DNA from 4 places in the Streptomyces sp. NPDC002911 genome. Region 2 is predicted to be linked to each of the others. Evidence: riboswitches for the same ligand, from Rfam matches in the RefSeq annotation. Region 2 holds a riboswitch; each other region holds the start of a gene.
The links. A riboswitch is a leader RNA that binds a small molecule or an ion and turns the genes downstream of it on or off. The one in region 2 is predicted to bind cyclic di-AMP.

Region 1 (7,078 bases), on a different contig from region 2:
ACGGGGTGCGTCTGCGGCTGGGCCACGCGGTCAGCGGACTGACCACCGCCCAGGGCCGCGTGACCGGAGTGCGTCTGGACACGGAAGAGGTGCTTCCGGCTGATGTGGTCGTCGTCGCGATAGGGGGCGAACCCGCGACGGGATGGCTGACGGGCAGTGGGCTGCGCATCGATGACGGCCTCGTCTGCGACTCCCGGTGCCGGGCGGCGGAGGGGATCTACGCCGTAGGGGACGTGGCGGCCTGGCACCACCAACTGTTCGACGTCCCCATGCGCCTGGAGAACCGCACGAACGCCACCGAGCAGGCCCTCGCCGTCGCGGACAACATCCTCGGCGCGGACCGGCCCTACACCCCCGTGCCCTATTTCTGGACCGACCAGTTCGACGCCCGGATCCAGGCCCACGGCCGGCTCGGTCCGGACGCCGGGGCGACCGTCGTGGACGGCGACCCCACGAGCGGACGTTTCGTCGTCCGCTACGAACGCGACGGCAAGGTCACCGGAGTCCTCGGCTGGAACATGCCCAAGCAGGCGCGGCTGCGCCGCCAGGAGATCGGCGGTCCCGTCCCGTCCCTGGAAACCTCCGCGCCGTGACAGCGGCCGAGGACACGTCACTCCCACCGCACGACGAAGTGAGGAAGCGATGACCAGCACGACAGGCACAGAAGAGGCGCTCACGCCCCCGGCCCCGGAATGGCCGATGTCCCGCGCGACGGGCTGTCCGTTCGACCCACCGCCCGCCCTGAAGGCCGAGCAGGAACAGGGGGCGCTCAGGAAGGTCGGCCTGTGGGACGGGACCACGCCCTGGCTGGTGACTCGTTACGCCGATCAGCGCGCGCTCCTCGCCGATCCGAGGATCAGTGCCGACATCTCCCGGCCCGGCTATCCCAGTTCGGCACCGGTGAAGGGGACGAGCTTCAGCTTCATCCTGATGGACGACCCCGAACACGCCCGCCAGCGGCGGATGGTGACGGCGCCCTTCACGATCAGGCGGGTCGAGGCGATGCGCCCCGCCGTCCAGAAGATCGTGGACGGACTGATCGACGACATGCTGGCCGGGCCCCCGCAGGCCGACCTCGTCCAGACGTTCGCGCTCCCGGTTCCCTCGCTCGTCATCTGCGAACTGCTCGGAGTGCCGTACGCCGACCACGACTTCTTCCAGGAGAACAGCAAGATCCTCATCAGCCGGAGCGCGGATCCCGAGGTACGGGCCGTGGCCCACGGCAATCTGATCGGCTATCTGGACGAGCTGATGGGTCACAAGATAGCCCGGCCCGTGAACGACCTCCTGTCAGGACTCGGTACCCGGGTCGAGGCGGGTGAACTGTCCCGCCGTGAGGCGGCCGAGATGGGCGTCCTGCTGCTGCTCGCCGGACACGAGACCACGGCGAACATGATCGCTCTGGGCACCCTCGCCCTGCTCGAGCATCCCGGCCAGCTCGCGCTGCTGCGTGACACCGAGGACCCCACCGTGGTCTCCGGTGCCGTCGAGGAGCTGCTGCGCTATCTCAACATCACCCACGGGGGCCGCCGTCGCGTGGCCCTGGAGGACATCGAGATCGCGGGCGAGGTCATCCGGGCGGGCGAGGGAATCATCGTGCCCAACGACATCGGCAACCGTGACCCCGAGGTCTTCGCCGACCCCGACCGGCTCGACCTCCGGCGCGACGCCCGGCGTCATGTGGCCTTCGGTTTCGGCGTGCACCAGTGCCTCGGTCAGCCGCTGGCGCGCATGGAGCTGCAGGTCGTCTACAGCACCCTCTACCGTCGCATCCCCACGCTGCGTCTGGACGCCCCGCTGGAGGAGCTGTCGTTCAAGCACGACGGAGCCGTCTACGGCGTCCACGAACTGCCCGTGGCGTGGTGACCGTGCACCCCCCACACCCCGCCGCACAGTGACACCGACGACGAAGGAGTCTTCATGAAGGTGATCCTCGACCAGGACAAGTGCGTGGCGTCCGGACAGTGCGTGGTCGCCGCCGCCGACGTGTTCGACCAGGACGACGACGGCATCGCCGTACTGCTCGACGCCACGCCGTCCTCGGACCGTGCCGACGACGTCCAGCAGGCCGCGGCCGTGTGCCCGGCACTCGCCATCATGATCCAGGACTGACGCGAGGCGGCCGGCCGGCGGACGGCGGGGGACGGGCCTCGGTCCGCAGTGGCCCGCAGCAAACCCTTACGGGCTGCTGCGGGCCACTGCTGTGCCGCGGCGCGTCCCTTGTCGCCGTGGTGCGCCCGGACGGTCGCCCAGTGCGGCTTCCGGCTGAGTTCGCCGCCCGGCCCCACCCATCGAACGGCAGCCGGGTCGTCGAGGTCATGGACCGGAATGCCGGCGGCTGCGGCAGCGATCAGTACGTCGGTCATGGCGGTCGCACTCATGAGCCGCATGTCCGATTTGGTCTGGTTTTTTAAATTAATCCCGTAATCCATAAAAGGCCATTTCATGCGACCTGACCCTCTTCGATCGGGAACAAAGCGCCCGAATCGGACTCCGTGACCAGGGTCACTTCGCGCACCCCGGACGCGGGGGTGCGGCAGCCGGTTCCCTTCTGTGCCAACGGGAATGGCCGGCGCGATGTGGGGTGGATTACATGAATTCCCGTGAATTGATCTTCCGGATGAATTGTGATCACCATGCCGGGCTTGTTCCTTTCCCTATTTCTCGCCTACGGTCGCCATCACTCCGGACGGAACGCCTAATCCTGCCGCCGTCCGGTTACCCGACCACTTCTTCGTGCGGCAGGAGCGGGGGACCCAAGTAAGCGCCGATCCGGTTTCCGGAGCGGCTCGGGGTGAAGTCGCATTCGTATGCGACCGGACATCTCCAGTCCGAACCCGACAGCTCACTTCGCAGGCGACGGAGAGGAATTCAGCATGCCCGAGAATGGTAAGCACCGTCGTTACAGGGCCAGTTCACTGACCCGCGGTATCATCGCCGTGAGCACGGGTGGAGCCGCCCTGGCCCTTCCTGTGATCGGTGCGACCGGCGCCTTCGCCGCCCCGGCCCAGCCGACCGCCGTCGAAAAGGCGGCGACGTCTACTGCCGTATCCGGCAAGGGAATTGCCGCGCAGAAGTCCGAGACCGGCGCCTATTCCGTCGTCGTGGGCGACACCCTCGCCAAGATCGCCCGTGAGCATTCTGTCAGCGGCGGCTGGAAGGCCCTGTACGAGACCAATCAGAAGGTTGTCGGTGGAAACCCCGACCTGATTCGCCCCGGTCTTCAGCTGACCATCGGTGCCAAGGCCGAGAACAAGTCGGCGGACAAGGCCGAGAAGGCCGAATCCAAGGCGTCCGACCGGGCCGAGGAGAGCGCTGACCGCGCCGACCGTTCGGAGCGTGCGAGCACCCCCGTCGCCGCCGAGGGCGCGCCCGCCACCGAAGCCGTTCCCGCCACCGAGGCCGTTCCCGCCGCCGAGACGGCCACGTACACGAACGACCTCGACGGCTGGATCAAGGAGTCGCTGGCCATCATGGCCGAGCAGGGCATCCCCGGCAGCTACGACGGGATCCACCGCAACATCATCCGCGAGTCCTCGGGTGACCCGATGGCCATCAACAACTGGGACTCCAACGCGGCGGCGGGTATCCCGTCCAAGGGGCTGCTGCAGGTCATCGACCCGACCTTCCAGGCCTACCACGTGCCCGGTACGTCGATGGACAGCTACGACCCGGTCGCCAACATCACGGCCGCGTGCAACTACGCCGCTGACAAGTACGGCTCGATCGACAACGTCTTCTCGGCCTACTGAGTCCTCGCCGAGGCGAAACCGCCGGCGCGCGGGCGTGTGACAGAGGGACAGGACTGACGGGTGGTACGGGTTCGGCGGAACCCCTACCACCCGTCAGTCGTTTCCGGAGGGGGTCGCGCCACGGCGGCCGGCGCACCGGCGACCGGCCGGCCGGACCCGGGCGACTGGTCTCGTACAGGTTCGTCGTCCATACTGCCCGCCGTGGAGCAGCGCATAGATTCGAAGATCAAGTCCGAGTTCGCCGCGGGGACAGACCCGGCGTACATCCCCGGCCTGACGGCCCCTGCCCCCGCGCGGACGGAGGCGGAAGCGGAGAAGGCGGCGCCCGAGCGCAACCCGAAGGCCGAGATCGTGGACGCTCATGCCGAGGGGGTGGCCGAGGAGGCCGTGGACGATTCCGCGGCCGCCGACGAAGCGGCCCCGGAGGACGCGGCCCCGGGCGTCGATACGACGCGTGAGGGCGCCGGTGACGGGGACGGCCCCGTCTTCGAGGTCAGCGACCGGCGCGGATCCATCAGGGCGGACGCCGAGGGCGTCCGCTTCCGGCTCGACGACCAGGAGGCGGAGTTCGACTGGTCCGAGATCGGGGCGGTCGAGGTCAAGACCGGCCGCTTCGGGCGCCGGTTCACCGTAACCGTCCACCTGTCGAGCCGCCGGTGGTTCAACGCCGAGGTCGAGGCGGGCGCCCGCAGCGACCTGAAGGCGTGGACGGCGGAGCTCGACGAGGCGCTGGACGCCTACTTCGAGGAGGCCTGACCCGCGTCACGGTCACGGCCGCGTACCGGGCTGCTCATCGGCCCGGTGCGTGGCATGCCCTGACCGCTTCAGGCCCCCGCTGCCGCGTCGAGCACCACGGAGCGGGTCAGATGGCGCGGCAGGTCGGGATCGAGGCCACGGGCCGCCGCGCGGGCGATCGCCAGGCGCTGGACCCGGACCAGGTCGGCCAGCGGGTCCAGGCCGCTCTCCACCCAACGGGCCCCGGTCGCCAGCACCCGCTCCCGTAGTCCTTCCGGAGCGGTGCCGAACATCCAGGTCGCGGTACCGGTCGTGGCGATGCTGATGGGGCCGTGGCGGTATTCCATCGCGGGGTACGACTCGGTCCAGGACAGGGACGCCTCTTTCATCTTGAGCGCCGCCTCGTTGGCGAGCCCGACCGTCCAGCCGCGCCCCAGGAAGCTGAACTGGGTGCATTCCAGGAGCCCTGCGGGCAGCGGCTCCGCCAGGGCGGTCTCGGCGTCCCGTACGACGTCCTCGGTGTGCAGCCCGAGATGGGCACGGAACAGGGTCAGCGCGGTGGTGGCGAACCTCGTCTGCACCACCGACCGTTCGTCGGCGAAGTCGAGGACGACCACGTCGTCGGCGGCAGCCATCACCGGGGTGTGCGGGTCGGCGGTCACGGCGACGGTCCGGGTGGTCCCCCGCAGCCGGGTGAGCAGATCGAGTACCTCGGTGGTCGTACCTGAACGCGTCAGCGCGACGACCCTGTCGTACGCGCGCCCGAAGGGGAATTCCGAGGCGGCATACGCGTCCGACTCGCCCTGCCCGGCGGCCTCGCGGAGCGAGGCGTACGCCTGCGCCATGTAGTACGACGTCCCGCAGCCGACGACGGCGACGCGCTCACCGGTGGCGGGCAGGGCACGCATCCGGTCGACAGCGACCTCCGCGGCGCGGCGCCAGCACTCCGGCTGGCCGGCTGTCTCGGTCTCGACATGCGACATGTCCGCACTCCGCTTCCGCTGCTGTTCGCACCTGGTGGGGTGGGGCTGGGTGAAATCGATGCCCGCGTGTTCAATACTGCATGTCGGATGGGATAATCGAGCAAGAACAAGCAAACTGATCGAGGTCCCCTGTTCTTCGCGGCGGCTGTTTTCAGTCAAGCTTGGTAGGTGGACGGCTCAATCCGGTTCCGTCATCCCCGTGGGGATATCCGCGCCATCGTGCGAAGTTGACGGCTGATATGCCTGTACATCAGGTAGAAAATCCCCTGAGAGGTGCATCTGCGGCAACCTCGGGCGGCCACCGGTGGCCGGTGGGTGGGCCGGGCGAAGGGTAGTTCCACGCCATCGGGCCTGCGCGATGGCCGAGTTCGAACGCGCGGCCGGATCTCGGTCGGCATAATCGCCCCATGCCGATCAGGGGTGGGGACGTCGGGGACTTCGGCGGGGGGCCGTGTGTCCGGTTGCCGCCGAAGCGGGGCTGCGGCCTGGCCGCCCGGGGGCTCCCCGTCTCGCCGCGCGGCCCGCTGTGGAACCCCGCCCCCGCCCCGACAACAGGGACGCGGTGACACCGTGATGGCATGGATCGTGGCCCTGACCGCCGTCGCGGCGGCATTATGGTCGGCCGCCCGTATGCGGCAGGCCGCGCGGGACGCGTACGCCGCCTCGGCACGCGTGGAACTGATCGAGCGTCAGGCCAAGGCGGCCGAGGCCCGCACCCTCGCCCTCACCGAGGAGATCCGCCAGCTCGCCCGGAAGCGGATACCCGCCGCGGCGACCGCACTCTCCCACCGGACCGCACGCGTTCCCGGGCTCCGGGAGGCCTCAGAGATCGAGAGTGACGCCGCACGTCTGCTGACCGAGGCCGTACAGGCCGCCCGCACGGCGGTTCTGGAGGAACGCGGACGCGTCGACGCGGCAGCGCGCTCGGCCATGCGCGGAACCTCGGCCAAGATCCAGTCACTGCTCAACCAGTCGCAGCACCTGCTGCAGGAACTCCAGCACGAGTACGACGACCCGCGGATCCTGCAGCTCGACTTCCGTAACGAACTGGCGCTGCGCCGCACCCAGGCCACGGCCGTACTCTGCGACGCCTGGCCGGGACTCGCCCGGCAGAACTCCCCGCTCGTCGAGGTCGTGCTCGGCGCCAAGTCCCGGGTCGCCGGGTACGAGCGGATCAAGGTCGCCAACCATCTGCGCCAGGAGCGGCTCGCGCTGGTCGCCCGGGCCGCCGAACCCCTCGCGATCGCGCTCGCCGAGCTGCTGGCCAATGCGACGGCGTACTCGCACCCGGACACCGAGGTACCGGTGACGGTCCAGCAGGCCGCCGGGCGCGGGGCTCTGATCCTGGTCGACGACGCCGGGATCGGCATGGACGACGACGCGCTGAAGCGGGCCCGGGCACTGCTGTCCGGCCCCTCCGAGGTGCTGCTCACCGAGCTGGGCGACCCGCCGCAGACCGGCTTCGCCGTGGTGGGGCGGCTCATCGCGAGATACGGCTTCAGCTGCCACATCGAGGCGTCGCCGTACGGGGGGATGCGCACGATGCTGCGTATCCCGGCCCATCTGCTGACCGTGATCGACGACGACCGCACGCTGTCCGTGCTCGCG
Region 2 (7,078 bases):
GGTCGCGCAGGGTGCGGCAGAGGGCGGCGACGGTGGCCGTCTTGCCCGAGCCGACCGGGCCGCCGAGACCGATCCGCAGGGCGCGCCGGGTGCCGTCGGGGCGCGCGGCATCTGCGCTGACGGCCGCGGGGCCGTGGGATGTGTGGTCGAGATGCATGGGTGCGGCTCCAGGTCTGCAGTGCTGGATGTCAGGAGGCGAACAGGCGTACAGGCCAGGCCGCGTGGGCCTCGGCGGAGATGTCGAGCAGCGGGGCGGACGCGGCCGGCAGGGCGTCGATGCCGTGCAGCGCGGCCTCGGCGGCCTGTGCGGCGACCCGGTCGAGGGCGGGCGTGAGCCGGGCGAGGACCGCGGTGGCCTCGAAGGGGTCCAGGGACAGCAGGCGGACCACCGCGGTCGCCGGCCCGCTGACCGTCTCGTAGGCGACGCAGTGCGCGGCGTCGACAGGGCCCAGGCGCGCGGCGCGGGCCGTGAGGCCGAGGACGACGGGCTGGTGGGCGCCGCGTGGCCGGGCTTCGGCGAGCGCGGCCAGTTCGGGGCTGGGCCAGGTGGCTCGCGCCGCCCGCATCAGCTGCCGGCCGAGCTTGCGTGCGACGTTCCTGAGGGCGGGCGAGGGCGTCCGGGCGTCGGCGGCCTCGTCGAGGGCGAGCGGGTCGAGGCCGTAGGCCGCCGCGGCGGCCAGGGCGGCGGAGGTGAGTCCGGTGGTGTGGAGTCGGCCGAGGCAGAAGTCCGCCAGGTCCTGGGCGTTGCGGATGTGTCCTGCCTTGACGGCCGGCTCGGCGCCACCGGAGTGGGCGTGGCCGCCGGCGGGGAACCGGCCGTCGGCGAGGACGAGCAGGGCTGCGCGAGTCGTCATGAGGTACCGGCCTGCCCTCAGAAGAGGAAGTAGCGTTGCGCCAGGGGAAGTTCAGTAGCCGGGGCCGGTTCCACCGGATCACCGTCGATGGATACGGCGAAGCTGTCGGGGTCGACGTGGACCCGGGGCAGGGCGTCGTTCTCCCGCATGTCCGCCTTGGTGACGCCGCGGGTGCTGGTGATCGCCACGAACGCCTTGCCGAGCCCCAGGCGCTCGGGCAGTCCGGCCTCGATGGCGGCCGGGGAAACGAAGTTGAGTGAGTTTGATGCGGGCGCCCGGCCCACGGCGCCGAACATCGGGCGGGGCATGACCGGCTGCGGAGTCGGGATCGAGGCGTTGGCATCGCCCATCTGCGCGTACGCGATCTGTCCGCCCTTGATCACGGTCTGCGGCTTGACGCCGAAGAACGCCGGATCCCAGAGCACCAGGTCGGCGAGTTTGCCGGTCTCGACGGAACCGATCTCCCGGTCCAGACCTTGGGCCACCGCCGGGTTGATGGTGTATTTGGCGACATAGCGACGCGCTCGGTGATTGTCGGCGGGGCCGTCGCCCGGCAACGCACCGCGTCGCCGCTTCATCACGTGGGCGGTCTGCCAGGTACGCAGGATCACCTCGCCGATGCGGCCCATCGCCTGGGAGTCCGAGGAGATGATCGAAATGGCTCCGAGGTCATGGAGGATGTCCTCGGCCGCGATGGTCGAGGGCCGGATACGGGACTCGGCGAAGGCGAGGTCCTCAGGCACCGCGGAATTGAGGTGGTGACAGACCATCAGCATGTCGAGGTGCTCGTCGATCGTGTTGACGGTGTGCGGCCGGGTCGGATTGGTGGAGCTGGGCAGGACGTAGGACTCCGAGACCACGCTGATGATGTCGGGAGCGTGCCCGCCGCCCGCACCCTCGGTGTGGTACGCGTGGATGGAGCGCCCCGCGATGGCGGCGAGCGTGTCGGCGACGAACCCGGCCTCGTTGAGCGTGTCGGTGTGGATGGCGAGCTGGGCGCCTGTCTCCTCGCACACGCTCAGACAGGCGTCGATGACGGCGGGGGTGGCGCCCCAGTCCTCATGGATCTTGAATCCCAGTGCTCCGGAGCGCAGCTGGGAGTGCATGGCCTCGCGGGACATCGTGTTGCCCTTGCCGAGCAGTCCTATGTTGACCGGGTAACCCTCCAGCGCCTCGAACATCCGGGCAAGGTGCCAGGGACCCGGAGTGACCGTCGTGGCCTTGGTCCCTTCGGCGGGCCCCGTGCCACCGCCGAGGAGTGTGGTGATCCCGGAGGAGAGTGCCTGGTCGACGAGGGTCGGCGAGATGAAGTGGACGTGCGCGTCGATGGCGCCGGCGGTGATGAACTTGCCGTTGCCCGCGATGATCTCGGTCTCGGGCCCGATGACCAGCGCAGAGTGGACACCATCCATCGTGTCCGGGTTCCCGGCCTTGCCGATGCCCGTGATCCGGCCGTCGCGGATACCTATGTCGGCCTTGACGATGCCCCAGTGGTCGATGATGACGGCGCCGGTGACAACGGTGTCGGGGGCGCCTTCGGCGCGGGTCGTCCGCGCCTGGCCCATGGATTCACGGATCACCTTGCCGCCGCCGAACACGGCTTCGTCGCCGGCCCGTCCGGGCCCGCCGGACCGGTCCTCCTCGATCTCGACGAAGAGATCGGTGTCGGCGAGCCGGATGCGGTCACCGATCGTGGGCCCGAACAGATCGGCGTACACGGGGCGACTGAGCTCAGGCATCGAGGGAACCTCCGGTGTCGCCGCGCAGTCCGGGGACGATGCGCAGACCTGCGAGCGGGACGAGTTCGACATCGACGGGGATACCCGGCTCGAAGCGCACAGCGGTTCCGGCAGCGATGTTCAGCCGCAGCCCGTGGGCGGCTCGACGGTCGAACTCGAGGCCGGTGTTGGCCTCGGCGAAGTGGTAGTGCGAGCCGACCTGTACAGGACGGTCCGCGCCGTTGAGGACGGTGAGACGGGTGACGGGGCGCCCCTCGTTGAGCGGCACCGGGTCCTGCGCGTACAGGATCTCTCCGGGAATCATCGGCCGCTCCCCCGTCAGACGATCGGGTCGTGGACGGTGACGAGCTTGGTGCCGTCCGGGAAGGTGGCCTCGACCTGGACGTCGTGGATCATCTCCGGTATGCCGTCCATGACGTCGTCGCGGGTGAGGATCTCCCTGCCGGAGGCCATCAGTTCGGCCACGGTCCGGCCGTCGCGGGCACCTTCGAGGAGGTGGGAGGTGATCAGCGCTATCGCCTCGGGGTGATTCAGCCGCAGTCCGCGCGCCCTGCGCTTCTCTGCGACATCGGCCGCCACATGCATGAGCAGGCGTTCCTGTTCGTGCGGAGTCAGTTGCACGCTTCCACCCTCTTCGTCTTCCGCCCGGTACCTGCCCCGGACGCAGCGGACCCTACCCCGCCTTCAACACTCTGTTGAATGATGAGGAGGGTTCCGCGACCAGGTATTGCACGTTAGGGCGAAAGTTTTTCCGGCGCGTTAACTGATTTTTTGCGGATCCATGGACGTCGGCGCACGCAACCCGCCCTCCGGGACGTCGGGCTCGGATCTGCGACAGCACCCCGGACAGCACGAGGGCACCCTCAGGATCCGCTGTCACGGCGGTGCGGCCGCAACCCGCGACGCGATCGAGGACCTCGTCGTATACGGCGCAGCCGTCATCGCCGGGACGGGGCCGCAGCCGCGCGGCCCTGCCCCCACCCTCGGACCGCGTCAGCGGTCCCGGTCCTCATGACCGCGGTGCTCCGCCTGGAGGCGCTCGACCAGCTCGGCCGCATCAACCCCGCCCGCGGTGGCGACACGTACAGTGCGCTCCGGGCGGCTCAGGCTCTCGCGTCCCGGTCCGCCGCCCTCCGCGACGCACTCGCGTCGATGCACGAGCGGGGCGAGTCACAGTTCCACGCGGACACCCTGGCCAGGGCGCTGCGGCTGCTGGACGGAGAGCGTCGCGCCGGTCGGGTCTCCGTGCCTCCCGCGTCACCGAGTTGAGCACCTCCGCTGCCCGACTCGGGCTCCCGGTGGGCTTTTCGACGCCCTTTCACGACACGCCCGACAGACCGACCAGTTTTCCTCGCTCGATCGGCGTAGAAACTCCCCCTGCCGAGGGCCAGCCCAACTTGCGCACCGAGCGCGGACACTGAACGGAATACATCGTTCCGCCCCTGGTACGCGGCTGGTCCCGTGCAGTCGCCACGGCTCCGAACCGGCCGCGTCCACCCGATCGGATCAGTCGTGACGACTCTCACATATGCCTGATTCCGCGAGGAAATCCGGCAGGGCGTGCGTAAAGATCCCTGGGACGACAAGCCCCCGCCACCGCGGCGGGGCGGTCCGGGCGGACGCCGAGTCCTGCCGCTGTCCGGATGCCTGGTCGACAGGAATGGATCGGCAGGAGTGGAGGACCCGAGCACAACGGGCCGGCCGGATATCCGGACGGCCCTCGGGGTGAAGCCGCTTCGCGCGGCCGGGCAACTTCGCCAGCCCGAACCCGACAGGTCATCCTTCACAGGCGGCTGACGAAGGGTTGCGCATGACTGCGCAGGTTCATGTCCGCTCTCTGTTCGCCCGGGCCGGCACGGCTTCGGTTCTGACATTCGCCGTAGGCGCCACCATGCTGGCACCCGGTTTCGTGAACGACGCCGAGGCCGCAGCTCATTCGACGAAAGCCCTCAAGATCGCCGCTTCGAAGAAGGGCGCCCCTTACAGCCTGGGCGCCACGGGCCCCCATCGGTTCGACTGCTCCGGGCTCACGCTCTACTCGTTCAAGAAGGCCGGCAAGAAACTGCCCCGCACGGCGCAGCAGCAGTACAACAAGACCCGCCATATCTCCCGGTCGCAGCGGCAACGTGGCGACCTGGTCTTCTTCCATGCGGGCCGCAGCGTGTACCACGTCGGCATCTACGCCGGGAGCGGGAGGATCTGGCACTCACCGAAGACCGGCGCCGTGGTTCGGCTGGAGAAGATCTGGTCCGGCAACGTCTGGTACGGGAGGGTCCGCTGACAGCCTTTGTCACCTGTCTCAGCGCAACAGGGGCCCGGTCACCAGTACGAGTCCCAACGCGGTGAGCGCCGTGCCGCTGCCGCCCTCGATCGCACGGGCGGTACGCGGCCGGCGCAGCCACCGGCCCAGGCGGTCCACCAACAAGCCACGGCCGGGAACCAGACGAGAGCGAGCACGACGACCACCGCTTTCCGGCGGACGATCTCCGTGGTGCACCGGGGGGAACAGAACACCGCGGCGGCTACCACGCTGATGGCGCTCCTGCGCAGCGGCTTCGGCCGGGCCTCCGCCGCGTGAGGACGGCCCCGTCCGACGGCGTCAGTTCTGTACGGGAACCGGCCAGGGAAGAGCGATCGACACGGTCTTGCACCCGTCCGGAGTGGGGCTGACGTCGAGCCGGCCGCCGTGCTCCTTGGTAAGGGCCCGGATGATCACCATTCCCCGGCCGTTGTCCCGGCCGGCTGCGGCGGACAGCCCCTGGGGCCGACAAGGGTGGCTGTCCGTCACACCGAAACAGACCTCCACATCCCGGTCGAGACGGAGGTGCACGGTGAAGGTGGGTGACTGCCCGAAGGTGTGCTGGACGGCGTCGGTAGCGAGTTCCGAGACGATCAGCATGGTGGTGGCAGCGGTGTCGCCGCCCCCGGCCAGGCCCCATTCGGCGAGTACCCCATCCACATATCTCCGGGCCGCGGAGACCGAGGCCGGATCGCTCGGCAGAGTGACGGTTGCTTCCTGATGTCCGCCATGGCGACGCCGTCCCTTTCCCGCCCTGACCGACACGGCCGGCCTGGATCGTGCTTCGCGCCAGACTGCCACCGCCATGCGGAACGGCCCTGCGGTACGCCGTCGCAAGCCCAACGAGAAGGTGCGCAGTCGGCGTCACACCTCGGGACTCACCCCGCACCCAGGTGGCGGCGCAGCAGCCGCAGCACCGGGGTGAACAACTGCGTGGAAACCGCTCCCTTGCGCGGCGATCAACTCGCAGTACGGGACTCCAGGGACACGGACCTGGCCGCCGCTGCGCTTCTCTGCGCCGGCGTGGACATCGTTCGTCGCCGGCCTGCGGCCGTCTGATCAGCTGACCGGCAGGGGCGCCGTCGCGAGGACCGTACGCACGACCGTGATGATCTGTTCCTGCGTCAGGTCCGCCCGGGCGGTCAGTCTCAGCCTGGAGATCCCGTCCGGCACCGACGGCGGCCGGAAGCATCCTACGGCGAGACCCGCCGCGCGGCAGTCGGCCGCCCAGCGCACCGCCGACTCCGCCGAGGGCGCGCGGACCGACACGACGGCGGCGTCCGGACGTACCGAGGTCAGTCCGGCCGCCGTCAGCCGGCCGTGCAGTTCCACGGCGACGGCCCCGGCCCTCACCGCGCGTCCGGGTTCACGGCGCAGCAGACGCAATGCGCCCAGAGCCGCCCCGGCGGCCGCCGGGGCGAGACCGGTGTCGAAGATGAACGTACGCGCCGTGTTGACCAGGTGGCTGATGACCCGGGCGGAACCGAGCACTGCTCCGCCCTGGCTGCCGAGCGACTTGGAGAGGGTGAGCGTGGAGACGATCCCTTCGCCGCCTGCGAGCCCGGCGGCCTCGAGCGCGCCGCGCCCGCCCGTGCCCAGGACGCCCAGTCCGTGTGCGTCGTCCACGAGGAGGGCGGCACCAGCGTCGCGGCAGACGTCGGCGAGACCTGCCAGCGGGGCGGCGTCGCCGTCCACCGAGAAGACGGAGTCGGTAACGGTCAGCGCCCGTCCGCCGTGCGTGTGGAGGGCCTTGCGGACGGCCGCGGGATCCGCGTGCGGCACGACGGCGGTGGCGGCCCGGGAGAGCCGGCAGCCGTCGACGATCGAGGCGTGGTTGCCGGCATCGGACACGATCAGCGAGTCGTGTCCGGTGAGCGCCGTGAGTGCGGCGAGGTTGGCCGCATAGCCGGAGGAGAACACCAGGGCGGCTTCGAAACCACAGAAACCGGCGAGTTCGCGCTCGAGTTCGGCATGCAGTGCGGTGGATCCGGTGACCAGCCGCGAGCCGGTGGCCCCCGCGCCCCATGTGCGTGCCGCCTCGGCCGCGGCCGCGGTGACCTCCGGGTGCCGGCTCAGACCCAGGTAGTCGTTGCTCGCGAGGTCCAGCAGTTCCGTCCCGGCGTGCCGGGGGCGCAGCGTCCGGACAAGTCCGGCGTCGGCACGGCGCCGGGCCTCTTCGTCGATCC
Region 3 (7,078 bases), on a different contig from region 2:
TCGCTGCGGCGGCGCACCACGTCGAAGCGGTGGTCGAGATAGACCTCCAGAAGCTCCTTGAGCCCCAGGGTGAGCGGCTGTCCGTCGACCAGTGCCACGTTGTTGATGCCGAAGGACTCCTCCATCGGCGTCAGCTTGTAGAGCTGCTCCAGCACGGCCTCCGGCACGAAGCCGTTCTTGACCTCGATCACCAGACGCAGACCGTGTGCCCGGTCGGTGAGGTCCTTGACGTCCGCGATGCCCTGGAGCTTCTTCGAGCCGACGAGGTCCTTGATCTTGGCGATCACCTTCTCCGGGCCGACGGCGAAGGGCAGTTCGGTGACGACGAGACCCTTACGGCGGGCCGTGACGTTCTCTATGGCGACCGTGGCGCGGATCTTGAACGTGCCGCGCCCGGCGGCGTACGCGTCCTTGATGCCGCCGAGGCCGACGATCCTGCCGCCGGTGGGCAGGTCGGGCCCCGGGACGAAGCGCATCAGCGTCTCGAGATCGGCGCCCGGGTGCCGGATGAGGTGGCGGGCGGCGGCGATGACCTCACCGAGGTTGTGCGGGGGCATGTTGGTCGCCATGCCGACCGCGATCCCGGAAGCGCCGTTGACCAGGAGGTTCGGGTACGCCGCCGGGAGGACGACCGGCTCCCGCTCCTGGCCGTCGTAGTTGGACTGGTAGTCGACGGTGTCCTCGTCGATCGACTCCGTCATCAGGGTCGTGGCGTCGGCCATCCGGCACTCGGTGTACCGCATGGCGGCCGGCGGGTCGTCGTTGCCCAGTGAGCCGAAGTTGCCGTGCCCGTCGACGAGGGGCAGGCGCATCGAGAACGGCTGTGCCATGCGCACCAGTGCGTCATAGATCGACGCGTCACCGTGCGGGTGCAGTTTGCCCATCACTTCGCCCACGACACGGGCGCACTTCACATAGCCGCGGTCGGGACGCAGCCCCATCTCGTTCATCTGGGACACGATGCGGCGGTGCACGGGCTTCATGCCGTCGCGGGCATCGGGCAGAGCCCTGGAGTAGATCACCGAGTACGCGTACTCGAGGAAGGAGCCCTGCATTTCGTCGACGACGTCGATGTCGAGGATCTTCTCCTCGAAGTCGTCCGGCGGCGGGGTTTTCGTGCTGCGGCGGGCCATCGCGGCTGCGACTCCTTCACAGATTCTGTCGGGCAACCTCAGGTTCTGACGCCGACCATTGTGGACCGCCGTACCGACAACGCCGACCTCGACCCGTCCGAAGCGGCCCCCAGGGCCCCCGCAGAGCCCCTGTTTACGGCAGCATCTACGACAACATTCACCCGACGGGAACTTCGCCAGGTGCCGGTGCGCTTGCCTAGAGTGGCAGGTCCGGCAGGAAATCCTGTACCGATCGAAGGGACGTACATGCCCATGGGTCACACGGCCACAGCCCAGGCCGGTTCCGGCGGCTTGACGGCGACCGAGCACCGTCTGGCCAACGGCCTGCGCGTGGTGCTCTCCGAGGACCATCTGACCCCCGTCGCCGCGGTCTGCCTCTGGTACGACGTCGGCTCCCGGCACGAGGTCAAGGGACGCACGGGCCTGGCTCACCTTTTCGAGCACCTGATGTTCCAGGGCTCGGGCCAGGTCAAGGGGAACGGGCACTTCGAGCTGGTGCAAGGGGCCGGTGGCTCCCTGAACGGCACGACCAGCTTCGAGCGCACCAACTACTTCGAGACGATGCCCACGCACCAGCTGGAGCTGGCCCTGTGGCTCGAGGCCGACCGGATGGGCTCGCTGCTCGCCGCGCTCGACGAGGAGTCCATGGAGAACCAGCGCGACGTCGTCAAGAACGAGCGCCGCCAGCGCTACGACAACGTCCCGTACGGCACCGCTTTCGAAAAGCTCACCGCCCTCGCCTACCCGGAGGGCCACCCGTACCACCACACGCCGATCGGCTCGATGGCCGACCTGGACGCGGCGACCCTTGAGGACGCGCAGGCGTTCTTCCGTACGTACTACGCGCCGAACAACGCGGTGCTCTCGGTGGTCGGTGACATCGACCCGGAGCAGACGCTCGCCTGGGTCGAGAAGTACTTCGGCTCCATCCCCTCCCACGACGGCAAGCAGCCCCCGCGGGACGGTTCGCTGCCCGCCGTCATCGGCGAACAGCTGCGTGAAGTGGTCCAGGAGAAGGTTCCCGCGCGTGCGCTGATGGCCGCCTACCGGCTGCCGCACGACGGCACACGTGAGTGCGACGCCGCGGACCTCGCACTGACCGTGCTCGGCGGCGGCGAGTCGTCCCGTCTGCACAACCGCCTGGTCCGCCGCGACCGTACGGCGGTGGCCGCGGGATTCGGGCTGCTCAGGCTGGCCGGCGCGCCCTCGCTGGGCTGGCTGGACGTCAAGACGTCCGGGGGCGTCGAGGTGCCCCTGATCGAGGAGGCCGTCGACGAGGAACTGGCCCGCTTCGCGGAGGAGGGCCCCACGCCGGAGGAAATGGAACGTGCGCAGGCGCAGTTGGAGCGTGAGTGGCTGGACCGGCTCGGCACGGTCTCCGGCCGCGCCGACGAACTGTGCCGGTACGCCGTCCTGTTCGGTGACCCGCAGCTCGCCCTGACCGCGGTGGGCCGGGTGCTCGACGTGACGGCCGACGAGGTCAAGGCCGCCGCCCAGGCGCATCTGCGCCCCGACAACCGTGCGGTCCTGGTCTACGAGCCGCTCGAACCGGCCGACGAGACGGACGGCACCGACGCGCACGAGGGGGCCGACAAGTGACCGACGCCGCCGTGACTGGAGTAGCGATGGAGTACCACCCGCAGCCGACCGCCGGCGAGGCCAGGCCCTGGGCCTTTCCCGCACCCGAGCGTGGCACCCTGCCCAACGGGCTGACCGTGCTGCGCTGCCACCGCCCCGGCCAGCAGGTCGTCGCGGTGGAGATCTTCCTGGACGCCCCGCTGGACGCCGAGCCCGAGGGTCTGGACGGTGTGGCCACGATCATGGCGCGCGCGCTGTCCGAGGGCACGGACAAGCACTCGGCGGAGGAGTTTGCCGCCGAGCTGGAGCGGTGCGGCGCCACGCTGGACGCCCACGCGGACCACCCGGGTGTGCGGGTCTCCCTGGAGGTGCCGGTCTCGCGGCTGCCCAAGGCCCTCGGCCTGGTCGCCGAGGCCCTGCGGGCCCCGGCCTTCGCGGAGAGCGAGGTCGAGCGTCTGGTGGGCAACCGCCTCGACGAGATCCCGCACGAGCAGGCGAACCCGGCCCGACGGGCCGCCAAACAGCTCTCCAAGGAGCTCTTCCCCGCCACGGCACGGATGTCGCGTCCGCGCCAGGGCACCGAGGAGACGGTCCGGCGTATCGACGCCGCCGCCGTGCGTGCCTTCTACGACGCCCATGTGCGCCCGTCCACCGCGACGGCGGTCGTCGTCGGTGACCTCACCGAGGTGGACCTGGACGCGCTGCTCTCCGAAACCGTCGGGGGCTGGTCGGGCAATGCGGGCCAGGCCCGGCCGGTACCCCCGATCACTGCGGACGACACCGGCCGTGTGGTCATCGTGGACCGCCCCGGAGCCGTGCAGACCCAGCTGTTGATCGGCCGGATCGGAGCGGACCGGCACGACAGCGTGTGGCCCGCCCAGGTTCTCGGCACGTACTGTCTGGGAGGCACCCTCACCTCGCGGCTGGACCGGGTGCTGCGCGAGGAGAAGGGCTACACCTACGGCGTGCGGGCCTTCGGACAGGTGCTGCGCTCGACGGCGCCCGGTTCCGCCTCCGGGGCGACCGGTGCCGCGATGCTCGCCATCAGCGGCTCCGTCGACACGGAGTCCACCGGCCCCGCCCTCGACGACCTGTGGAAGGTCCTGCGCACCCTGGCGGCCGAGGGGCTCACCGACGCCGAGCGTGAGACCGCCGTGCAGAACCTCGTGGGCGTGGCCCCGCTGAAGTACGAGACGGCTGCCTCCGTCGCGGGCACCCTGGCCGACCAGGTGGAGCAGCACCTGCCGGATGACTACCAGGCCGAGCTGTACGCGCGCCTGGCAGGGACCGGCACGGTCGAGGCGACCGCCGCCGTGGTCAACGCGTTCCCGGTCGACCGGCTGGTCACTGTCCTGGTCGGGGACGCCGCGCAGATCGCGGAGCCCGTGAAGGCGCTCGGCATCGGCGAGGTGTCGGTCGTCACCGGCTGACAGAACAGGACATGACGGACCCCGGCGAGCGCACTCCCGCTGGGGTCCGTCATATGTCCGTTTCGTAGAAAAAGCCGTCATTCATCCTGTGGGATGTGCGACAAAGGACCCTTTCCGTTTGGTGCGGGAAAGCGGCCCGCTCTAGCGTCGGCCCGGCTGTCCGCCAGACGACTGCCGCGTCCGCGGCGCCGGACAGTCATCGCCGAGTCCCCGTCAGGCGCGAGCCTGGGGAGCCGGGGACCCATGAAGTCCCTGGGGTGAATCGGATCCCTGTCCTCGTCGCAGGCTCAGGGGCCCGTAGGAGACCTTCCTGCTCCGAACCCGTCAGCTAACCCGGTAGGCGAGAAGGAAGGAAAGGATCCAGCCCCTCCATGGCGTTCATCCGTGCCACCGGGAAGCACCGTGCCCCGAGCCGCCTGACGCGCAAGAGCGCCGAGGCCGCCGGTATCGCGGCCCTGGCCACCGCCGGCGTCATCGGCACCCCGGCCTCCCCGGCCCTCGCCGCGGACTCCGAGGCCGTCACCGCCACCGGCCTGACCCAGGCGGTCGTCCTCGATACCACCCTCGCCGCGCAGATCGACGCCCAGGCGAAGGCGCAGCAGCACCAGGCCGACGTCGCCGCCGAGGCTGAAGCGAAGGCCGAGGCCAAGGCGGAGGCCGAGGCGAAGGCGGAGGCTGAGGCGAAGCGCAAGGCCGAAGCCCGTGCCAAGGAGGCACGCGAGGCCGAGGCGCGCGCCGCACGCGCCGCCGAGCGTGCCCGGCTGAACTCCTTCCACCTCCCGGTCGCAGGCTCGCACGTGACCACCGGCTACCAGTCCGGAGGAGCGCTCTGGTCCTCCGGCAGCCACTCCGGCGTCGACTTCCAGGCGGCGTCCGGCACCTCTGTCGTCGCAGTCGGCGCCGGCACGGTCGTGGAGGCGGGCTGGGGCGGCGCGTACGGCAACAACATCGTGCTCCGGATGAAGGACGGTACGTACACCCAATACGGCCACCTCTCCTCGATCGGTGTGTCCGTCGGCCAGAGCGTCGGCTCGGGCGAGCGGATAGGCGTCTCCGGCTCGACCGGCAACTCCACCGGGCCGCACCTGCACTTCGAGGCCCGGGCCACCGCCGAGTACGGCTCGGACATGGATCCCGTCGCGTACCTCCGCGCCCACGGCGTCCAGGTCTGACCCGCGCCGCACCACATCGCTCGGACGAGGGCCCCGGCATCCGCCGGGGCCCTCGCCATGTCCGGGTGAGAGGCCCGCAGAAGCCCCGCGCACGTGCTCCCCTGGCCAAAAGATATCCATGGATTACACCCCGCCATCGGAAATTCCAGCCGTTTGCAATAGAGTCACAGAACAGGCGTCGATCGGCCGCGTTTCGCGGGGATTAAGGCGGAGGTTCGGACATGCGCATTCCCGCGCATTCGGTATGCACGGCAATCCGTGACGACATCGTCTCCGGTGTCTTCGAGCGCGGCAGCCGCCTCACCGAAGAGGTGCTCGCACGTCGCTACGGCGTCTCCCGCGTCCCCGTACGCGAGGCGCTGCGCACCCTGGAATCCGAGGGGTTCGTCGTCACCCGCCGGCACGCCGGTGCCTGCGTCGCCGAACCCACGGAGCAGGAGGCCGCCGACCTCCTGGAGATCCGGATGCTCCTGGAGCCCCTCGGAGCCGCCCGCGCGGCTCAGCGCCGCACCGAGGCGCACCTCAAGGTGCTCCGCGGCCTGGTCAGGCTGGGGCAGGAGCGGGTGCGCAGGGGCGAGGGCGAGGATCTGCGCTCCCTGGGCGGCTGGTTCCACGAGACGTTGGCGCAGGCCTCGGGCAGCCCCGCGCTGATCGCTCTGCTCACCCAGCTCCGGCACAAGATCGCCTGGATGTACGTCGTCGAGCAGCCGGCCCGCCCCGCGGACTCCTGGGCGGAGCACGGCGCTCTCGTCGACGCCGTGGCGCGCCGGGACGTGGAGCGGGCCAGGGCTCTCGCCGCCCAGCACGCCGAGCGGGCCACCGCTGCCCACCGGCTGCGCCGCACGGACCTGCCGGGGCGCCCGGCGGGCACGGCCCGGGTGAGGACTTCGCAACACCCCGTAAACATCGCGGGAGCCCGCCATTAACAAGCGCACCGTATACAAAGAGGGTAATTATCGGAGGGCTTTCTTTTTGCTGTCCTGACTCGGGTTTTCGGAGCTCTCCACGAACCCGGTCAAGGAAATGCGAAAAGCCGCGGCTCCCGGTGGGGGCCGCGGCTTTCCCGCAGGAATGCGCCGGTTGGAAACGGCTGGAGTCAGACGGTCTCCGGAAGCTCCTCGAGCCCTTCGGTGACCAGCTTCGCCAGGCGGTCCAGGGCGGCTTCCGCGTTGTCCGCCTCGGACGTGAGCACGATCTCCTCGCCACCCTGGGCGCCCAGGCTGAGCACCGCGAGCATGGAAGCGGCGTTCACCGGGTTGCCGTCCGCCTTGGCGATCGTCACGGGGACGCCGGAGGCCGTGGCGGCACGGACGAAGATGGAAGCGGGGCGGGCGTGCAGGCCCTCGGCCCAACCGACGTTGACGCGGCGCTCAGCCATGGTTCTGCCCTTCACGTAACAATGGGTTGTCTAGACCAGTCTCTCATGCAGTGCGCATTGCTGTGCCAGGCACAGTAACCGGGCCGCCCAAGCCCAGCCGGCCTCCTCGGCGTGCCGTCGCCACCATCCCGACGCGACCGGTGCGACGGGCCGTACGCTTTGCCCATGGAGCTCACTCCGGAGCAGAGTCCGCCTCACGCGTACCCAGGCCACTGGGAGGCGGACGTGGTGCTCCGCGACGGTGGCACCGCGCGCATCCGGCCCATCACCACGGATGATGCCGAGCGGCTGGTCAGCTTCTACGAGCAGGTGTCCGACGAATCGAAGTACTACCGCTTCTTCGCCCCGTATCCGCGTCTCTCCGCCCGGGACGTGCACCGCTTCACC
Region 4 (7,078 bases), on a different contig from region 2:
CAGGGCTACGAGCAGGTGTCGATGCGGATGTTCCGCCGCACGGACGCCCCGCGCACCGGCCCCGAGGACTACGCCTGCCAGACCGACGGCATGATCGGGCTGGGCTGCGGCGCCCGCTCGTACACCTCCTTGCTGCACTACTCCTTCGACTACGCGGTGGAGATGCGGGAGATCCGGGGCATCATCGACGGCTTCACCACGACACCGGACTTCTCCCGGGCGGAGGTCGGCCGGTACGTCGACGCCGACGAGGCGCGCCGACGCCACCTCCTGCAGTCGCTCCTCCAGGCCGAGGGTGCGCGGCCCGCCGAGTACCGCGATCGTTTCGGCACGGATCCGTACGACGACTTCTCCGCCGAACTGGAGCTCTTCTCCGCGCGCGGCTGGCTGGACGAGGGGGCGGGCCCCGCCCTGCTGCGCCTGTCCCCCGAGGGCCTGGCCCACTCGGACGCGCTGGGCCCGGAGCTGTTCTCCCCTGCAGTGCGGGCCGCGATGGCCGCGTACGAAGCGAAGTGAACAGGCGGATGAACAGTGAGGTGAGCATGGACCTGACGATCCTTTACCGGGGCCCCCTGGCCTCGTGCGACTACGACTGCCCCTATTGCCCGTTCGCCAAGCGTCGGGACAGCGGGGAGCAGCTGCGGGCCGATCGTGCGGCTCTGGAGCGGTTCACCGCGTGGGCCGCGGCGCAGACCGGCGACCGGCTGTCCGTGCTGTTCACCCCGTGGGGCGAGGGTCTGGTGCGTTCCTGGTACCGGAAGACGCTCGCCGAGCTCTCGCGGCTGCCGCACATCGGCCGGGTCGCGATCCAGACCAACCTCAGCGGCCGTACGGGCTGGCTGGCCGAGGCGGAGCGCGACAAGGTGGCCCTGTGGTGCACCTACCACCCCGGCCAGACGCCGTACGAGCGGTTCCTCGGCCGGTGCCGGGAGCTGACGGCCCTCGGGGTGCGTTACAGCGTCGGGATCGTCGGCCTCGACGAACATCTGGAGGAGGCCCGCCGGCTGCGCACCGCGCTGCCGCCCGAGGTGTATTTCTGGGTCAATGCCGCCGAGGGGCACACCTACACGGACGAGCAGGCGGACCGCTGGACGGCTCTGGACCCGCTTTTCCCCTACAGCAGGCATCCGCACCGCTCGCGCGGGCTGCCTTGCCGGACCGGCGAGTCGGTCATCTCGGTGGACGGTGACGGGACGGTGCGCCGCTGTCACTTCGTCCGCGCCGAGCTGGGCAATCTCTACGACGGCAGCTACCGTAGCTCGCTCGGCCCACGCGGTTGCCCGCTCGATGTGTGCGACTGCCACATCGGCTATGTGCATCTGGAGACACTGCCGTTGTACGACGTGTTCGCGGGCGGCGTGCTGGAGCGGATACCCGCCCGTCCGACGCGGACAGCCGCCCCGGACGGGCTTGTGGCGCCGGGTCCGGCCCGGCGACCGCTCCCCTTCGTCCGCCGCTGACGGTGTGCCGGCGGCTGAGCGGTCAGAGCGGCAGCAGGTCGGGGCGCTTGGCCTCGACGTGGTCCCCGGAGGACTCCCCGCGCAGTCGGCGGCCGATCCACGGGACGAGGTATTCACGCGCCCACTGGATGTCGTCGCGCCGCACCTCGAGCGTCCCGCGCTGTGCCTGCGGGGGCCATAGCTGGTCGGGGTCGGTCGGCACTTCAAGGCCGAGGACCTGAGCTGCGCGCAGCGCGACCCGGGTGTGCCCCTCCGGCGAGAGGTGCAACCGGTCGTTGTCCCAGGCCCGCCTGTCCTGCACGGACCGCAGGGACCACAGATCCAGCACCGGGCAGTCGTATCGGTCGGCGATGGACCGGACATGCGCGGTGAACATGGCGATCTTGCCCCGCAGGTGCTTGAGCACGGGGATGTCACGGGTGTCGAACCCTGTCGTGACCATAACGGTGCCGACCGTCTGGGTCAGCTCGGCAACCGCACGCTCGAAGCGTTCCGCCACGTCGTCCGGGTCGGAACCGGGACGGAGGATGTCGTTGCCGCCCGCGCAGAAGCTCACCAGATCTGGTGCCAGCTCCTTGGCGCGGGGGACCTGTTCCTCGACTATCTGGTCGAGGAGGCGTCCGCGTACGGCGAGATTGGCGTACCGGAAATTCCCGTGCGGGTCGTCCGCGGGGCCGACTATCGCATCGGGGACCGGGAGCTGGTCCGCGAGGAGAACCGCGAACCGGTCCGCCCAGCCGACGAGCGTCCCGTCGGGGCCGGGGTCTCCGACTCCCTCGGTGAAGCTGTCGCCAATCGCTGCGTACGACCCGATGATGCCTCGCTGATTGTTTCTCGAATCGTCTGCCACAAGGGCTTATCCTGCACCGGCGAATGTGACCTACGCGACCGTAATAAGGGGTTGACGGGGGGTGAGAAAAACCACCCGGTCAGTTTTTGGTAAAGCCGGAATAAGGAGGGGGCGGCGCGCCACCGCGCACCGCCCCTCTCCTTCACCGTCAGGTGCTGCCTCTCAGATGGAGACGCCGTGCGACCGCAGGTAGGCGATCGGGTCGACGTCCGAGCCGTAGCTCGGGCCGGTCCGGACCTCGAAGTGGAGGTGCGGGCCGGTGGAGTTGCCGGTGGAACCGGAAAGACCGAGCTGCTGGCCGCCGGTGACGGTCTGACCGGCCGAGACCTCGAGCGAGGACAGGTGGGCGTACTGGGAGTACATGCCGTCGCTGTGCTGAATGACGACCTCGTTGCCGTACGAGCCGCTCCACCCGGCGGACACCACGGTGCCCGGGCCGATGGACCGGACGCTGGTGCCGGAGGCGGCCTGGAAGTCGGAGCCCGTGTGGTAGCCGCTGGACCAGCTGGCGCCGGAGGCGCGGTACTGGGTGGTGACGTTGGGGTTCTCGACCGGGGCGGCCCAGCCGGAGCTGTCGCTCTCCGACGCACCGGCGTCGACGGTCTTCACAGCCGTCTCCTCGGTGGCGGCGGCCGGCTTCTCGGCCGGAGCGGCGGTCTTCGGCGTCGACGGTGCGGCGGCCTTGGAGGGTGCGGCCTCGGCGGACTTGCCGGCGGAGTCCGACGTCTTGGCGCCGAGGGTCAGCTTCATGCCCGGGAGGATCAGGCTCGGGTTCTCGCCGACGACGTCACGGTTGTCCTGGTACAGCTTCTGCCAGCCGCCCTTGATCTTCTTGTCGGCCGCGATCTTCGCCAGGTAGTCACCGGAGAGCACGGAGTAGCTCTTCGGGGAGCTCTTCCCCGCCGAGGCGGGGACGCCCTGGGCGGCACCGGACTTGGCGGCCGGAGCGGCCTGCTCGGCGGCATGGGCGCCGGTGGCGCCGATCAGCGGGAGGGCGAGAACGGCGCCACCGGTCCCCGCGGCAAGGACGCCTCGGGCGATCGTGCGGGACTTCGGACGACGGTGCTTGCCTTGTGCGGGCATGGGAATTCCTCTCCGTCGCCTACGAGGTGAGCTGTCGGGTTCGGACTGGAGATGCCCGGCCGCGCCGTGCGCAACTTAACCCCGAGCCGTACCGGATCCCTCCGGCCGGCGGCTTACCTGGTTCCCCCGCTCCTGCCACACGTGAGTCGGTGCGGATTCCGGGCGGCGGCAGGATTAGGCGTTCCGTCCGGATTGACCGTGACCGTAAGCGAGCCGGGACGCTGCGAACAAGCCGCGCATTGCGAACCGGAATCGACGCTTCATTTCTGGCACGAAATTCCCGTCACACTCCGTGGATTACAGATCTTGGCTTTCCGCGCAGCGTCCGGAATACCCCCTGGGCTCTTCACCACGCACGGTCACGGATATGATCCCGCTCACCCGCCTGAGCCCATCTACCCCACAAGCAGGGCATGTTCCACTAAATAGACCAATACGGACATGACGCGGACGTCGACTCATCGGGCGGGCCGACGTCACGGCGACATGGACGGTTTGCCTGGTGCAGCCATGTCGTATCGTCGCGGACGTGCCCCCGTCGGCGAGCGGCGCCGACGCCCGACACTCAGGAGTCCTTGTGACGCAGCTGCCAGCGGTCCCGCCGGCCGGCCCCGACCCGACGGACGTCAGTCTGGCCGGCGTCCGCAACTTCCGCGATGTCGGCGGGCTTCCGACCGCGGACGGCCGCACCGTCCGGTACGGGCGCCTCTACCGCAGCGGCCACCTCGCCCACGCCACCGAGGCCGACGCCGCCTTCCTCGCCGGGCTCGGCCTGCACACGATCTTCGACTTCCGCAACGCCGCCGACCACAAGCTCGACGGTCATGACGTAGAGCTGCCCGGCGTCCGGAATGTCAGCATTCCTCTCTCCGACCCGGCCGACGGCGCGGAGTTCTGGCGGCTGGTGCGCGACGGGAACATTCAGCAGCTCCGCTCGATCCTGGCCGACGGCAGAGGAACGGAACGGATGATCGCTTCGTACCGCTCGATCATCAAGGACCGCACCGCCGAACACAGCCGCGTCCTGCACGCGCTGGCCGAGGACAGTGTGCCGGCGCTGATGCACTGTGCTGCGGGCAAGGACCGGGCAGGCCTGTCGGTCGCGGTCTCGCTTCTCGCGGTCGGCGTCGAGAGGGAGGCCATCGAGGCCGACTACCTCAAGTCGAACGACGCGCACCGCCGCTACAGGGTGCGGCGCAGCGACACCTCGTCGGCAGGCATGTCCGACGAGGTGATGGAGCTGCTCAATCCGCTTTTCGGTGCCCATGTCGAGTACCTCGACGCGGCTTTCGCCGCCATCGAGGAGATATGGGGCAGCACGGACCGCTACATCCTCGAAGGGCTGAAGATCAGCCACGAGACCCGGGCGAAGCTGCGTGAACGCCTCGTCGAGGGCGCGTGACGCCGGGACTCAGCCCTTGCCGGCCACGGTGAACAGGAGAAAGAGGAAGGCCGCGACGACATGTCCGGCCACCAGATAGGCGAAGAGCCGGATCACGACACCGCGGGGCATTCGCCGCTCCTGGGTGTCCGCACTCTTCGGCCTGCGCGGGGTGAGCGGGTCGTAGTACTCCGAATCGGACATGACAGTCCTCTCTTCCGGCCACTGGGGCCGGGGTGACGAAGGGGTGCCCGGTGGGGCGCCCGGTGGGGACGCCCCGCAGGGGCGCCCGGTGAGGGCGTGCCGGATCAGAGCCGGTGGATCCCGCTGCCAAGGCACAGCTCGGCGGCGGGGCTCTGCAGCAGTGTGTGGACGAAGAGCAGGCGCGCCCCACCGGTGTCGAGCGCCGCGATCCGGTGCGGGGTCAGCGAGTCGAAGTGCGCGCTGTCGCCCGGATCGAGGTCGTGCACGGTCTCGCCGAGCACCACCCGCAGCCGGCCGTCGAGGACGTACAGCCACTCCTCCCCCGGGTGGACGCGTACGAGATCACCCTCGGTCCCGTACGGGACGCGGACGCGCAGCGCCTGCATGGCACGGCCCGATCCGCCCGCCTGCCGGTAGAGCCAGCCACCCGCCCCGGCTCCGCCCGGCGCGCCGTCGAGCGGGCCGCCGCGGATGATCGCGTCACGTTCGGGCGGCATCTCGCCCAGAAGTTCCGAGACGGTCGTACCGTAGACACGGGCCAGGCCGAGCAGCATCGGCAGCGAGGGCTGCCTCCGGCCCGTCTCGAGCCGGGAGAGGTGGGCCGGGGAGAGTCCGGCCCGGCCGGCCGCGGCCTCCAGGGTGAGACCACGACTACGGCGCAGATCGCGCAGGCGTGGCGCGATCCCCGGGATCTCGTCGGGCACCCCACCGTCAGGAGGATTCATACCTCCATTGGGCCAGGACTTTTCCTCTGAGGCAAATAATTTGCCTCAGAGGCAAGCCTGGCTGAGTCTCCGGCGGCGGGCCATCAGCGGTTGGCGACGGCCTGTTTCACCAGTGTCCTGCCGAAGTCCCACATCAGCCCGCCGCCGCTGTGCGCGTCGTCCATGACGGCGGTGAAGGCGGTCACGAAGCGGTCGACCTCCGGCTCTCCGATGACCAGCGGCGGGATCAGCTTGATCACCTCCAGATGATCACCGGAGACCTGAGTGAGGATCCGGTGCTTCTGGAGCAGCGGCACCACCACCATCTGCGCGAAGAGACCCTTGCGGGCCGCCTGCAGCATCGTCCAGCGGCTGCGCAGCTTGAGGGACGAGGGCCTGCCGAACTCGATCCCGATCATCAGCCCGCGCCCGCGCACCTCGTGCAGCAGCTCGTAGCGGCCCACGAGGGCGGCGAGCCGTTCGCGCAGCAGATCCCCGGTGCGACGGGCGTTCGCGACGGTCTCCTCCTGCTCCATGACGGCGAGAACGGCGAGCCCGGCCACCATGGCCTGGGCATTGGCTCCGAAGCTCGCGGAATGGACCAGGACCCGGTCCATGGACGAGTAGACGCGCTTGAAGATCCAGTCCTTGCCGAGCGTCGCGCCGACCGGGACGTACCCGCCGGAAAGCGCCTTGGCGACACAGAGCAGATCGGGTTCGACGCCCTCCTCGTGCTGATACGCGTAGAAGTCGCCGGTCCTGCCGAGCCCGGTCTGCACCTCGTCGGCGATGAGCACGGCCTTGTGCCGGTGCAGCAGCTCCTGCGCCTCCCGCAGGAAACCGGGTGGTGAGGCGTGGACGCCTTTGCCCTGGACAGGTTCCACGATCAGCCCGGCCACATCACCGCGCTCCAGTTCGCGCCGGAGCGTGTCGAGGTCGCCGAGAGCGATGGCCGTGTCGGGCAGCAGGGGCGCGAAGCCGTCCCGGAAGCCCTTCTCGCCGTTGACGGAGAGCGAGCCGGTCGTCAGCCCGTGGAAGGCGTGGTCGCAGTAGAGGATCCGCGGCTTGCCAGTGGCGTACCGGGCGAACTTCAGGGCGGTCTCGACCGCCTCCGTGCCACTGTTGCCGAAGAACACGCGGTCCAGGTGCGGGCTGTGCGCCAGCAGCTTCTCGGCCAGCAGCCCGGGCAGCGGCTGACAGTCGAAGCGGGTGAGGTCCGCGAGGGAGGCGTCCAGCACGTCGTGGAGCGCCTGGCGTACGACGGGGTGGTGCCTGCCGAGCCCCATCACACCGAAGCCGGCGAGCATGTCCAGGTAGTCGTTGCCCTCCGCGTCCCAGAAGTACGCGCCCTGCGCACGCTCGTAGACCTTGTCGAAACCGAGGGTGTGGAGCATCC

Region 1: it holds a riboswitch for cyclic di-AMP, as region 2 does, so the genes downstream of both, ACWD04_RS17900 (transglycosylase SLT domain-containing protein) here and ACWD04_RS28300 (C40 family peptidase) in region 2, are expected to answer to the same signal.
Region 3: it holds a riboswitch for cyclic di-AMP, as region 2 does, so the genes downstream of both, ACWD04_RS24640 (M23 family metallopeptidase) here and ACWD04_RS28300 (C40 family peptidase) in region 2, are expected to answer to the same signal.
Region 4: it holds a riboswitch for cyclic di-AMP, as region 2 does, so the genes downstream of both, ACWD04_RS25245 (M23 family metallopeptidase) here and ACWD04_RS28300 (C40 family peptidase) in region 2, are expected to answer to the same signal.

The regions. Positions count from the first base shown of each region.
Region 1 is NZ_JBSFUO010000010.1:127,981-135,058, forward strand. Features, by position in the region: gene ACWD04_RS17880 (NAD(P)/FAD-dependent oxidoreductase) at 1-593, shown strand, start outside; gene ACWD04_RS17885 (cytochrome P450) at 643-1,866, shown strand; gene ACWD04_RS17890 (ferredoxin) at 1,921-2,112, shown strand; gene ACWD04_RS17895 (hypothetical protein) at 2,444-2,638, opposite strand; cyclic di-AMP (ydaO/yuaA leader) riboswitch at 2,714-2,874, shown strand; gene ACWD04_RS17900 (transglycosylase SLT domain-containing protein) at 2,877-3,752, shown strand; gene ACWD04_RS17905 (hypothetical protein) at 3,954-4,508, shown strand; gene ACWD04_RS17910 (SIS domain-containing protein) at 4,577-5,470, opposite strand; gene ACWD04_RS17915 (ATP-binding protein) at 6,044-7,078, shown strand, end outside.
Region 2 is NZ_JBSFUO010000028.1:39,371-46,448, forward strand. Features, by position in the region: gene ureG (urease accessory protein UreG) at 1-157, opposite strand, end outside; gene ACWD04_RS28275 (urease accessory protein UreF) at 189-854, opposite strand; gene ACWD04_RS28280 (urease subunit alpha) at 872-2,593, opposite strand; gene ACWD04_RS28285 (urease subunit beta) at 2,586-2,897, opposite strand; gene ACWD04_RS28290 (urease subunit gamma) at 2,912-3,214, opposite strand; gene ACWD04_RS28295 (hypothetical protein) at 3,605-3,862, shown strand; cyclic di-AMP (ydaO/yuaA leader) riboswitch at 4,228-4,400, shown strand; gene ACWD04_RS28300 (C40 family peptidase) at 4,404-4,874, shown strand; partial or broken gene ACWD04_RS28305 (LysE family translocator) at 4,893-5,062, opposite strand; partial or broken gene ACWD04_RS28310 (LysR family transcriptional regulator) at 5,061-5,171, shown strand; gene ACWD04_RS28315 (ATP-binding protein) at 5,193-5,657, opposite strand; gene ACWD04_RS28320 (DUF397 domain-containing protein) at 5,622-5,951, shown strand; gene ACWD04_RS28325 (8-amino-7-oxononanoate synthase) at 5,952-7,078, opposite strand, start outside.
Region 3 is NZ_JBSFUO010000019.1:14,527-21,604, reverse strand. Features, by position in the region: gene ACWD04_RS24655 (DNA gyrase/topoisomerase IV subunit A) at 1-1,133, opposite strand, end outside; gene ACWD04_RS24650 (M16 family metallopeptidase) at 1,380-2,732, shown strand; gene ACWD04_RS24645 (M16 family metallopeptidase) at 2,759-4,141, shown strand; cyclic di-AMP (ydaO/yuaA leader) riboswitch at 4,332-4,499, shown strand; gene ACWD04_RS24640 (M23 family metallopeptidase) at 4,513-5,313, shown strand; gene ACWD04_RS24635 (GntR family transcriptional regulator) at 5,535-6,239, shown strand; gene ACWD04_RS24630 (HPr family phosphocarrier protein) at 6,410-6,691, opposite strand; gene ACWD04_RS24625 (bifunctional acetate--CoA ligase family protein/GNAT family N-acetyltransferase) at 6,857-7,078, shown strand, end outside.
Region 4 is NZ_JBSFUO010000020.1:47,196-54,273, forward strand. Features, by position in the region: gene ACWD04_RS25230 (STM4012 family radical SAM protein) at 1-516, shown strand, start outside; gene ACWD04_RS25235 (STM4011 family radical SAM protein) at 543-1,460, shown strand; gene ACWD04_RS25240 (SGNH/GDSL hydrolase family protein) at 1,483-2,310, opposite strand; gene ACWD04_RS25245 (M23 family metallopeptidase) at 2,473-3,393, opposite strand; cyclic di-AMP (ydaO/yuaA leader) riboswitch at 3,397-3,555, opposite strand; gene ACWD04_RS25250 (tyrosine-protein phosphatase) at 3,971-4,795, shown strand; gene ACWD04_RS25255 (DUF6126 family protein) at 4,805-4,978, opposite strand; gene ACWD04_RS25260 (helix-turn-helix domain-containing protein) at 5,083-5,703, opposite strand; gene ACWD04_RS25265 (aspartate aminotransferase family protein) at 5,787-7,078, opposite strand, start outside.